DNA from 3 places in the Rhizobium sp. R339 genome. Region 1 is predicted to be linked to each of the others. Evidence: predicted binding sites of a transcription regulator. Region 1 holds the regulator's gene; each other region holds the start of a gene.
What was found. Region 1 encodes PhoB, which activates phosphate uptake and scavenging genes when phosphate is short. Its sites were predicted from a motif close to TGTCATNNANCTGTCAT; they were not measured.
Positions count from the first base shown of each region.

Region 2: the regulator PhoB is predicted to act here: its motif matches at 1,759-1,775, upstream of ATY76_RS01260 (DUF1045 domain-containing protein).
Region 3: the regulator PhoB is predicted to act here: its motif matches at 1,245-1,261, upstream of ATY76_RS23195 (alpha-D-ribose 1-methylphosphonate 5-triphosphate diphosphatase).

Region 1 is NZ_LOKV01000023.1:434,469-437,741, forward strand. Features, by position in the region: gene ATY76_RS21410 (LysR family transcriptional regulator) at 1-544, shown strand, start outside; gene ATY76_RS21415 (copper homeostasis protein CutC) at 541-1,266, shown strand; gene phoB (phosphate regulon transcriptional regulator PhoB) at 1,277-1,960, opposite strand; gene phoU (phosphate signaling complex protein PhoU) at 2,091-2,804, opposite strand; gene pstB (phosphate ABC transporter ATP-binding protein PstB) at 2,848-3,273, opposite strand, start outside.
Region 2 is NZ_LOKV01000001.1:270,952-274,224, reverse strand. Features, by position in the region: gene puuE (allantoinase PuuE) at 1-863, opposite strand, end outside; gene ATY76_RS01260 (DUF1045 domain-containing protein) at 976-1,683, opposite strand; gene ATY76_RS01255 (FAD-binding oxidoreductase) at 1,798-2,976, opposite strand; gene mnmD (tRNA (5-methylaminomethyl-2-thiouridine)(34)-methyltransferase MnmD) at 2,975-3,273, shown strand, end outside.
Region 3 is NZ_LOKV01000024.1:86,868-90,140, forward strand. Features, by position in the region: gene ATY76_RS23185 (molybdopterin oxidoreductase family protein) at 1-582, shown strand, start outside; gene ATY76_RS23190 (NUDIX domain-containing protein) at 579-1,169, shown strand; gene ATY76_RS23195 (alpha-D-ribose 1-methylphosphonate 5-triphosphate diphosphatase) at 1,318-2,487, shown strand; gene ATY76_RS23200 (acyltransferase) at 2,827-3,273, shown strand, end outside.

The DNA.
Region 1 (3,273 bases):
CGATCTGCGCGAGGCGCTGAAAAGCGGCCGCATCGATGTCGCGATCCTGGATTCTGTCTTCGGGCTGGAGAGCTTCCGGCATCGCGAGCTGCTGCGGACCGACATGGTGGTGATCGCGCCGCCGCAAAGCACGGAAATGACGGTTGCCGATCTCGTCGCCGGCCATGCGATCTGCATGCCGAGCCCGCGCACCGGCCTCGGCCACGCGGCCATGGCTTTCAGCGACGAACGCGCACCGAACCGGCGCTTTCGTAGCCAGGATATCACCGCGGCGGATTCACTGCCCGTGATCGTCGATCTCGTCGCCAATCACGGCTACGTCTCCTTCCTCGGCCGCGTCAGCGCCATGCCGATCGCCGACAAGGTGCGCATCGTCGATCTCGACGAGCATTTGCCGATGTCCTATCACGTCGCCTTCAACCACCGCAAAGCCGCCGCCGATGCCTGCGCCGTCATCATCGAGGCGGCGGCAAGAATTACGTCGCAATCTCTCTCGCAAGCCATGCGGCAGGCGGAGGAGGGCGCCAGGGAGAGTGCAGCATGACGATTTTGCTTGAGGTCTGCGTCGACAGCGCCGAGGGCTTGGCCGCCGCCATCGAAGGCGGCGCCGGCCGCATCGAGCTTTGCTCGGCGCTGGAACTCGGCGGCTTGACGCCGCTGCCGAGCCTGATGCTGATCGCTGCCAGAGCGCCCATCCCCGTCTACGCAATGATCCGCCCGCATGCCGGCCCCTTCATCTTCGGCAGGACGGACGAGGAGGCGATGATGCTCGACATCGATGCCGTGCGCGCCGCCGGCCTCGCCGGTGTCGTCATCGGCGCCAACCGGCCGGACGGTACGCTCGACATGCCGCTGATCCACCGCCTGAAGGCGCATGCGATGGGCCTCGGCTCGACGCTGCATCGTGCCTTCGATCTGGTGCCGGATGCCGATGAGGCGCTGGAACAGGCGGTCGAGCTCGGCTGCGAACGCATCCTCACCTCCGGCTGCGCGCTGAAGGCTCCAGACGGCCTGGAAACGCTGAAACGCCTTTCGGCAAGGGCGGCCGGCCGCATATCCATCATGCCCGGCAGCGGCATCCGCCCCGCGAATGTCGGTGCTATCTTGCAGGCAACCGGCGCCCGCGAGGTCCATGGCTCCTGCAGTTCACCCATCGAAAGCGCCGACCCCCGCGCCGTCGCCTTCGGCTTCGAGGCGAAGAGCAGCAACAAGACGGATGTGGCGGTGGTCCGGGAGATGTGCAGGGCGATCGCGGCGGAAGCTTAGGCTTTTAGCCTCACGCTTCCATCGAATAGCCGGCGCCGCGGACGGTGCGGATGACGTCCTGCATGTTGGAGAAGTTCAGCGCCTTGCGCAGGCGGCCGACATGGACGTCGACGGTGCGTTCGTCGACATAGATGTCGTGGCCCCAGACGCCGTCCAGAAGCTGCGAACGGGAGAAGACCCGGCCTGGCGACGACATCAGGAATTCCAGCAGGCGGAATTCGGTGGGGCCGAGGCGGACTTCGCGGCTCTTGCGATGGACGCGGTGCGTTTCACGGTCGAGCTCGATATCGCCGCATTTCAGTACCGTTGACAGAACCTCCGGCCGGGCGCGGCGCAGCATGGCCTTGACGCGGGCGACGAGCTCGGGGGTCGAAAACGGCTTGACGACGTAATCGTCGGCGCCGGTCGACAGCCCGCGGACGCGCTCGCTCTCTTCGCCGCGCGCCGTCAGCATGATGATCGGCAGACGCTCGGTTTCCGGCCGCATGCGCAGGCGCCGGCAGAGCTCGATGCCGGAGACGCCGGGCAGCATCCAGTCGAGGATGAGAAGATCGGGCGTGCGCTCCTGGAGCCGGATCTCGGCTTCGTCGCCGCGAAGGATGGTATCGACCTCGAAGCCTTCCGCTTCGAGATTGTAACGAAGAAGCACGCTGAGGGCTTCTTCATCTTCAACAACTGCAACTCTCGGGATCATGCGTCTCGGTCTCCTCGCGCACGATCCTTAAACCGAAGACGATTTAAGCACGGGATCCTGCGCAAAATCAGAATTGGCTGTGACCTCGCTGCGCGCCCGCGCGGGCGCGCAACTGGCTGGCCCGGAACGGTTATTCCGTGACCGCGCCGACGGTGTTGGCGCTGTCGTCCTTCGGACGGTCGCCTTCCGGCTGTGCGCCGGTCGCCATGTAATAGATCGTCTCGGCGATGTTGGTGGCGTGGTCGCCGATACGCTCGATGTTCTTGGCGCAGAAGAGAAGATGCGTGCAGCTGGTGATGTTGCGCGGATCTTCCATCATGTAGGTCAGGAGTTCGCGGAACAGCGAGGTGTACATGGCGTCGATCTCGTTGTCGCGTTCGCGGATCGACTTGGCCTTGTCGGCAGCGCGCGTCGTGTAGACGTCGAGCACTTCCTTGAGCTGCACGAGCGCGAGTTCTGAGAGATGCTCGAGACCGCGGGCGAGCTTGCGGGGAACGCCGGTCGCCTGCACGGCGATGACGCGCTTGGCGGTGTTTTTGCCGAGATCGCCGACGCGTTCGAGATCGGCGGCGATCCGGATCGAACCCATGATCTCGCGCAGGTCCGATGCCATCGGCTGACGGCGGGCGATGGTGACGATCGCCTTGTCGCCGATCTCGCGTTCCATGTGATCGAGGATCACGTCGTCCGAAATGACCTTCTGGGCGAGCGCAGTATCGCCATTGACGAGCGCGCGTACGGATTCGCTGACCATCTGCTCGGCCAGGCCGCCCATTTCGGAAATCCGCCTGGACAGGAACTTCAGATCATCATCATAGGCAGAAAAAATATGTGTCGATGCCATGGGCTTTATCCTCGAATAACGGGAAGACGTCGTGTCGCCAGAATCAGCCGAAGCGGCCCATGATGTAGTCCTGGGTGCGCGGATCGTCCGGATTGGTGAACATCTTGTCGGTGTCGTTTTCCTCGACGAGGTTGCCGAGGTGGAACATGGCGGTGCGCTGCGAAACACGGGCCGCCTGCTGCATGGAGTGCGTGACGATGACGATCGTGTAGTTTTCGCGCAGCTCGTGGATCAGCTCCTCGACCTTGGCAGTGGCGATCGGATCGAGCGCCGAGCAGGGCTCGTCCATCAGGATGACCTCAGGGCTGACGGCGACGGCGCGGGCAATGCAGAGGCGCTGCTGCTGACCGCCGGAGAGGCCGGTGCCGGATTCATGCACGCGGTCCTTGACCTCGTTCCAGAGGCCGGCGCGCTGCAGACTGGTCTCGACGATCTGGTCGAGGTCGGCCTTCGACTTGGCAAGGCCGTG
Region 2 (3,273 bases), on a different contig from region 1:
ATCCAGACCTTGTCGTGCTTCTGCACATATTCGATGAACCGCTTCAGCGCCGCTGCCCGGCCCGGACGCCCGACGAGGCGGCAATGCAAACCGACCGACATCATTTTCGGGCTGCCGTTCTTGCCTTCCTCATAGAGCGTATCGAAGGCATCCTTCAGATAGGTGAAGAACTGATCGCCGGTATTGAAACCCTGCGGTGTCGCGAAACGCATGTCGTTGGTTTCGAGCGTATAGGGAATGATCAGGAAAGGTTTTCCGTCGACGCCCTTCACCCAGAAAGGCAGGTCGTCGGCATAGGAATCGGAGGAGTAGAGGAAACCGCCCTCCTCCTGCACCAGCCGCAGCGTATTGTCCGATGGTTTGCCCTGATACAGGCCGTAGGGCCGCTCGCCGGTGAGTTCGGTGTGCAGGCGCACGGCTTCGAGAATGTGCTTGCGCTCCAGATCCTCGGAAAAATCCTTGTATTCCAGCCAGCGATAGCCGTGGCTGGCGATCTCCCAGCCGGCTTCCTTCATCGCCGCAACGGCTTCCGGATTGCGCGCCATGGCCAGCGTCACGCCATAGACGGTCGCCTGCACCTTGAGATCGGTAAACATCCGCCAGAGCCGCCAAAAACCGGCGCGCGAACCATATTCGTAGATCGATTCCATATTGAGGTTGCGCTGCCCCGGCCAAGCCGCCGCACCGACGATCTCCGACAGCAGGCATTCGGATGCCGGATCGCCATCGAGGATCGAGCTTTCGCCGCCCTCCTCGTAATTGATGACGAACTGCACGGCGATGCGCGCCTCATCAGGCCACTTCGGATCGGGCGTCTGGCGCCCGTAGCCGACGAGATTGCGCGGATAGGTCTCAGATACCATTAAATCACCTTCTGAAAAGACGGGGAACGGTATCATCCGCAGCCGGAATGTCGAGACGGAAACTGCGCAGTGAAATTTATCCTTCCGGCACAATCATTTAGCTGCCGCCTGCTCAGGCGATCTTGCGCGCGCTGACCTTGCCCATCGGATGCAGCGAGTGAACGCGGAACGGCCCGCCCGTGCCCTCTTCGATCATCAGCGCGACGTTGGAGACCATCACCGGCTCGCCGAGCACCGGCCCGAAGATCGCCCGCAGCGCCGGCGCGATGCGCGGCATGTCGAGTGCATTGACCGGGCCCGTCACCGGCATGTGGAAACGGAACTCATCCATCACATAGGGGTTGCCCCAGCGGTGAAGATTGGCGAACTGCGCGGCCGACAGACCGTCCGGATCGCTCCGCTCGATCTCCGCTTCGCTGAGCGGCACGCGGAAACGGTCGAATTCCTGCACGATCGCCGAAGCCAGATACTGGATCTGCTCGCAGGCAGCGCTCGGCAGCAGGCTATAGAAATTGCCGAGCCGGGCGATTTCCAGGCACGGCAATCGGAAGGGAAGAACGGTTCCGGAAAAACGCATCAGATCGCGCAGGAGTTGCGATTCCGGCATGTCGGGAGACAGGTGGAACGGCGCCTTCAGAACGCCGTGGAAACCATAGCGCCGCGGTACGGCGGTGTGGAATGCGATCTCGTGAATGCCGAGACCGCGAACGGCCGGCGGCTCCACCATCTCGCCTGAAAACACGTTTCGGCCAAGCCAGTTGGCGGCCACGAGCGACAAAGGGTCGCTCGCCGGGGGCGTGAAGCAAATGGCATAGCGCATGCGATTTCCTCCATCAAGGAAGTGAGCGCCGGTGACGTCAGGCGCTGCCGATGCGCAAGCAGATAGGTGATTTGCATGACAGAATAACGAAACGCAGCCGCACGGAATTCACGTTTAACGTGAAGCCACGGCGATATGTCTTGAAATCGCAAAGCTTTCCGGCAGCGAAAATCCGCAATCCGTATCGCCTGCGATACAAACCGCCGCCTCCGCCAGCCGATGGGCAAGACCGAAGCTGACCTTGAAGCCGCCGGTCAACGCGACGAGCCGGGGATGATCCGGATGGCGGCCGATCATCGGATCACGGTCGATCGCCTTCGGGCGAAGCCCCGCCCAGCGTTCGACGACCGGCGCGCTGCGAAGATCAGGTACGATGGCGCGCGCCGCCTCGATCAGCGCGTCGAGCTGGGCATCGGTCGACATGGGATCACCGAAGCGGTTTTCGCTGGTGCTGCCGATCGCCGCGTGCCCGCCTTCATGCGCGACGACATAGAGCCCGTCGAGAAAGATCGTCGGCAGCGCCGGGTCGATCTCCGCCTTCAACAGCGCCGCCTGCCCCTTCACCGGCTGGCCGAGCGGCTGCTTCAGCCCTGATGTCAGGTCCTGCAGCTGAGGAAAGGATCGATGGCCCGCAGCCAGGATGCAGCGGCCGAAGGTGATGGTTTCGCCGCCGATCTCCGCCGTGCCACGGTCCGGATCGAGATCGGCGACTTCAGCATTTTCCATGATGCGCACATGTTTTGCCCGTTGCAGTAAGGCGACGAGCGCTGAAATCAGCGACCGGGGGGCGACGCGGCCGGCAAGCGTGTCATGCACGAAGCCGCTCTCGCCGGCAGAGGCCTCGACCCAGCCGTCAACCGGCGGCTTTTCCAGCACATGCCAATGAAACCGGCGCTCACCTGCCTGCCAGTGGCGCTCGGCATCCTCTGAGTGGCCGCGGGCTATACGGTTGAGATGCGGCTTCGGCAGCGGGATCAGCCGCCCGGACCTGCTGTAACCGGCGGAAAGGCCGGTCTCGGCTTCGAGTGCTGTGATTTCGGCTTCGAGCGAGACCAGCGCATCGAACTGGAACTGCTTCTTCTCAGACCAGCGGTCCGGCATATGCGGCATCAGCGCGCCGAGCAGGCCGCCGCTCGCACCCCCGCCCAGCCTGCCGGCATCGGCGAGAAGGGTACCGATGCCACGGCGCTCGGCATGGATGGCCGCCCAGAGGCCCATGATGCCGCCGCCGACGATCAGCAGGTCGCAAGAAGATTGACCGGACGCCGGCGCAGGATTATCGGCTTTTTCCATGACAAAGGTGAATCCAGATCAGATTGGCGCCGGCGCGCCGCAGCCGCTCGAATGGCGCGACGGCGATATGCCTTATTCCACAGCCTTTGGCGATCATTTTTATTGCCAGACCGACGGACGGCTGGAATGCGGCCATGTCTTTCTCGCCGGCAACGGCTTGCCGGAGCGCTGGAGCGGACAGCAGACTTTCGTGATCGGCGAACTCGGTTTCGGCACCGGCCTGAACTTCGCCGAGACATGGCGGCAATGGAAGCAGCATCGCGCCGCCGGCCAGCATCTGCATTTCATCTCCTTCGA
Region 3 (3,273 bases), on a different contig from region 1:
CTCGAACACAAATGGTTCGATCGCCAGCCGGCTTTCGAGGAGGCGCATTTCCTGAACGGCTTCGCCCATCCGGACGGCAAGTTTCATTTCCGGCCGGACTGGATCAACCAGCCGGCGCCGAATAAGCCGCCGGCTGCGATCGGCGTGCTTGGGCCGCATGCCGAGCTGCCCGCTTTTCCCGATCAGGTCGATGTCATCGAAGTGGCCGATCCCGAGCATCCCTTCCGTCTCGCCACATCGCCGGCGCGCAATTTCCTGAATTCGAGCTTCTCCGAGACCAAGACCTCGCGTCAGAAGGAAGGCCGTCCCGAGGTGATGATCAATCCTGTCGATGCCGAAGCCAATGGCATCGTTCATGGTGATCTCGTCCGCATCGGCAACGGCCGCGGCGCTCTGCGCATCCACGCCCGCATCACGACTGAAGTGAAGCCGGGCGTGCTGATCGCCGAGGGTCTCTGGCCGAACAAGGCGCATATCGACGGCGAGGGCATCAACGTCCTGACCGGCGCCGATCCGGTCGCGCCTTATGGCGGCGCGGCCGTGCACGACAACAAGGTCTGGCTTCGCAAGGACACGGTATGATGCAGCCGAAATCACGGGTGAAGATCGTCGGCGAGGAGATCCTGTCGAATGGGTGGACGCGGCTGAGCAGCTATCTGCTCGACTACATCGACCGCAAGGGCGCGACCCAGCGACTGAAGCGGGAGGTCTACCACCGCACGCCGGCCGCCTGCATCCTGCTCTATGATCCGAAACGCGATCTCGTCGTTCTCGTGCGCCAGTTCCGTCTCGCCGTTCATCTGAACGGCGATCCCGCATGGATGATCGAGGTGCCGGCCGGCCTTCTTGACGACGACCATCCCGAACAGGCGATCCGTCGCGAGGCGATGGAGGAGACCGGTTATCTGCTGCGCGATGCCCGTTTCCTCTTCAAATCCTATACCGCGCCCGGCGCCATCACCGAAGTCGTCCATTTCTTCGCAGCGCTCATCGACACTGCCGATCGCGTCGCCGAAGGCGGGGGCCTGGATGAGGAGCACGAGGATATCGAGGTTCTGGAGATTCCGCTGGACGAGGCGACCCGGATGATCGAAACCGGTGAGATCTTTGACACCAAGACGATCGTGCTGCTGCAATGGGCAGCCTTGAACAGGCACAAAATTCGATAGCGGATGAGGCGGTCTTCGGGCGGTTTGGCAGTTGAGCCCATGACGTTTCCGCATTGAGAGAATAGCGCTTACTTTTTTCATACGAATGTCATGGAGCGGTTCTATCCGCTGGGGCTTGTCAATCATCGGATCGGTCAGGAGAAAGCCCATGTGGCTCAGCAATTTTACGCTCGTTCTGCCAAACGAGGTGGTGGGTGAAGGTTCCGTGCGTGTCGAGGATGGCGCCATCGCCGAGATCCGGCCGGAACCGGTTGCCGGTGCCGTCATCGATGGCGGCGGGCGGCTGCTGATGCCAGGTTTCGTCGATCTGCACGGCGACATGATCGAGCGCGAGATCGCGCCGCGGCCGAATGCGACGATGCCGATCGATTTCGGCATTCACGAACTCGACAAGAAGCTTGCCGCCGCCGGCGTCACGACGGCATTTGCCGCCGTCTCCTTCGCGACCGAAAGCGTCTACGGCCACGTCCGCTCGCTGGAGACGACATCGGCGGTGATCGAGGGCATCAATCGGTTGCGCGACGATCTCCTGATCGACCACCGCGTCCACGCTCGCTACGAAATCACCAATGTCGGTGCCGCTCCGGCGCTTGAGCGTTTGCTGAACGCCGATCAGATCGACATGGTTTCGCTGACCGATCACACGCCGGGCCAGGGCCAGTACAACAACCTGCAGAGCTACATCCTCAGCATTTCCGAGCGCCGCGCCATCTCCGAGGAAATGGCGGCCGAGATCGTCGCCAAACGCATCGCTATGCGCAATAACCCCGAAATCGAGGCGAAGCTAAAGGAGATCGTCGCGCTGTCGCTGAAGCACAAGCTGTCGCTGGCCTCGCATGATGACGACAGCGTCGAGAAGGTTGCCGAAATGCACGATCTCGGCGTCACCATCAGCGAGTTTCCGGTGACCGCGCCCGCCGCCGAAGAGGCGCGCCGCCGCGGCCTCTGGACGCTGATGGGCGCGCCGAACGCGTTGCGCGGCCAGTCGATGTCGGGCAATCTCAGCGCGCTCGATGCCGCTAGGGCCGGCCTGCTCAGCGTCATCGCCGCCGATTATCATCCGGCCGCCTTCGTGCCCGGCATCTTCAAGCTTGCGGAGATGGTGAAAGGCGGCCTGCCCGCCGCCGTCGCCATGGCGACCGGCAATGCCGCCCGTTCGGCCGGCCTTCAGGATCGCGGCGAAATCGCCATCGGCCAGCGTGCCGATCTCGTGGCGGTCGAACCCGGCGACATCAACCGCATCCGCGCCACCTTCCGCGCCGGCCGCTTCGTCTACAGCGACGGCACGCTGCATCCGTTGCGGGCGCTGGCGGCTTAGGTGCAACGCAAGCGATTCGTCCAGCTGTGTGAGCCGCGTTCGATTGGTCGTGACGATGTGTGGGAATGGCCAAAGCGGATTGCTCCGGTTTTTCCATTATCGCGCGATTTAGCGCTGCAATGGCGGGCATTGACCCCGATTTGTCGACACGGTCCTGCTGCCAGCAGCGGGATCCCTCAACAATATTAAAACTTTAGCGCCCGTTGCGATAATTAATTCAGCCTCCGTGGGTACTATCAACTCAAGGGAGAAAAGGTCGCGCGGACCTTTCAAGGAAGAGTAGGAATCATGCGACACGTCTCGGCTGACCGAAACCTGAGCAAGAGTGGACAATAGGCTGTGGCCGATGATTTAGCCCGTTCGGCATTCTACGAAACAACGGACCTTGGTGCTAACGATGCCTCGTACCTCGCCAGCCGGGGAAACGAGGTGAAGGACCACTTTGTCTTTCTCGACGAGCTTCGGGGAATAGCTGCGCTGTCGGTGGTTCTTTTGCATGCCAGCCAGACCTTTGGATTCGGCCTTGCTTCCTACGCCTATCTAGCCGTGGATTTCTTCTTTTGCCTGAGCGGCTTCGTGCTGGCAAATGCCTACGATCAAAAACTGAAGTCGGGCGTTCTGCGAAGCCCGATGTTCCTCCTGAAACGCATGGTGCGGCTTTACCCGATGATCGTCGCCGGCGTTGCCTTGGGCGTTGTCACCTTGCAAGTCGCTTACGCGCCATGGATTCCTCTCGCGGATGTCTCGGTTCTTGCCGTCGGCGCATTACTGTTATTGCCCTTGGGG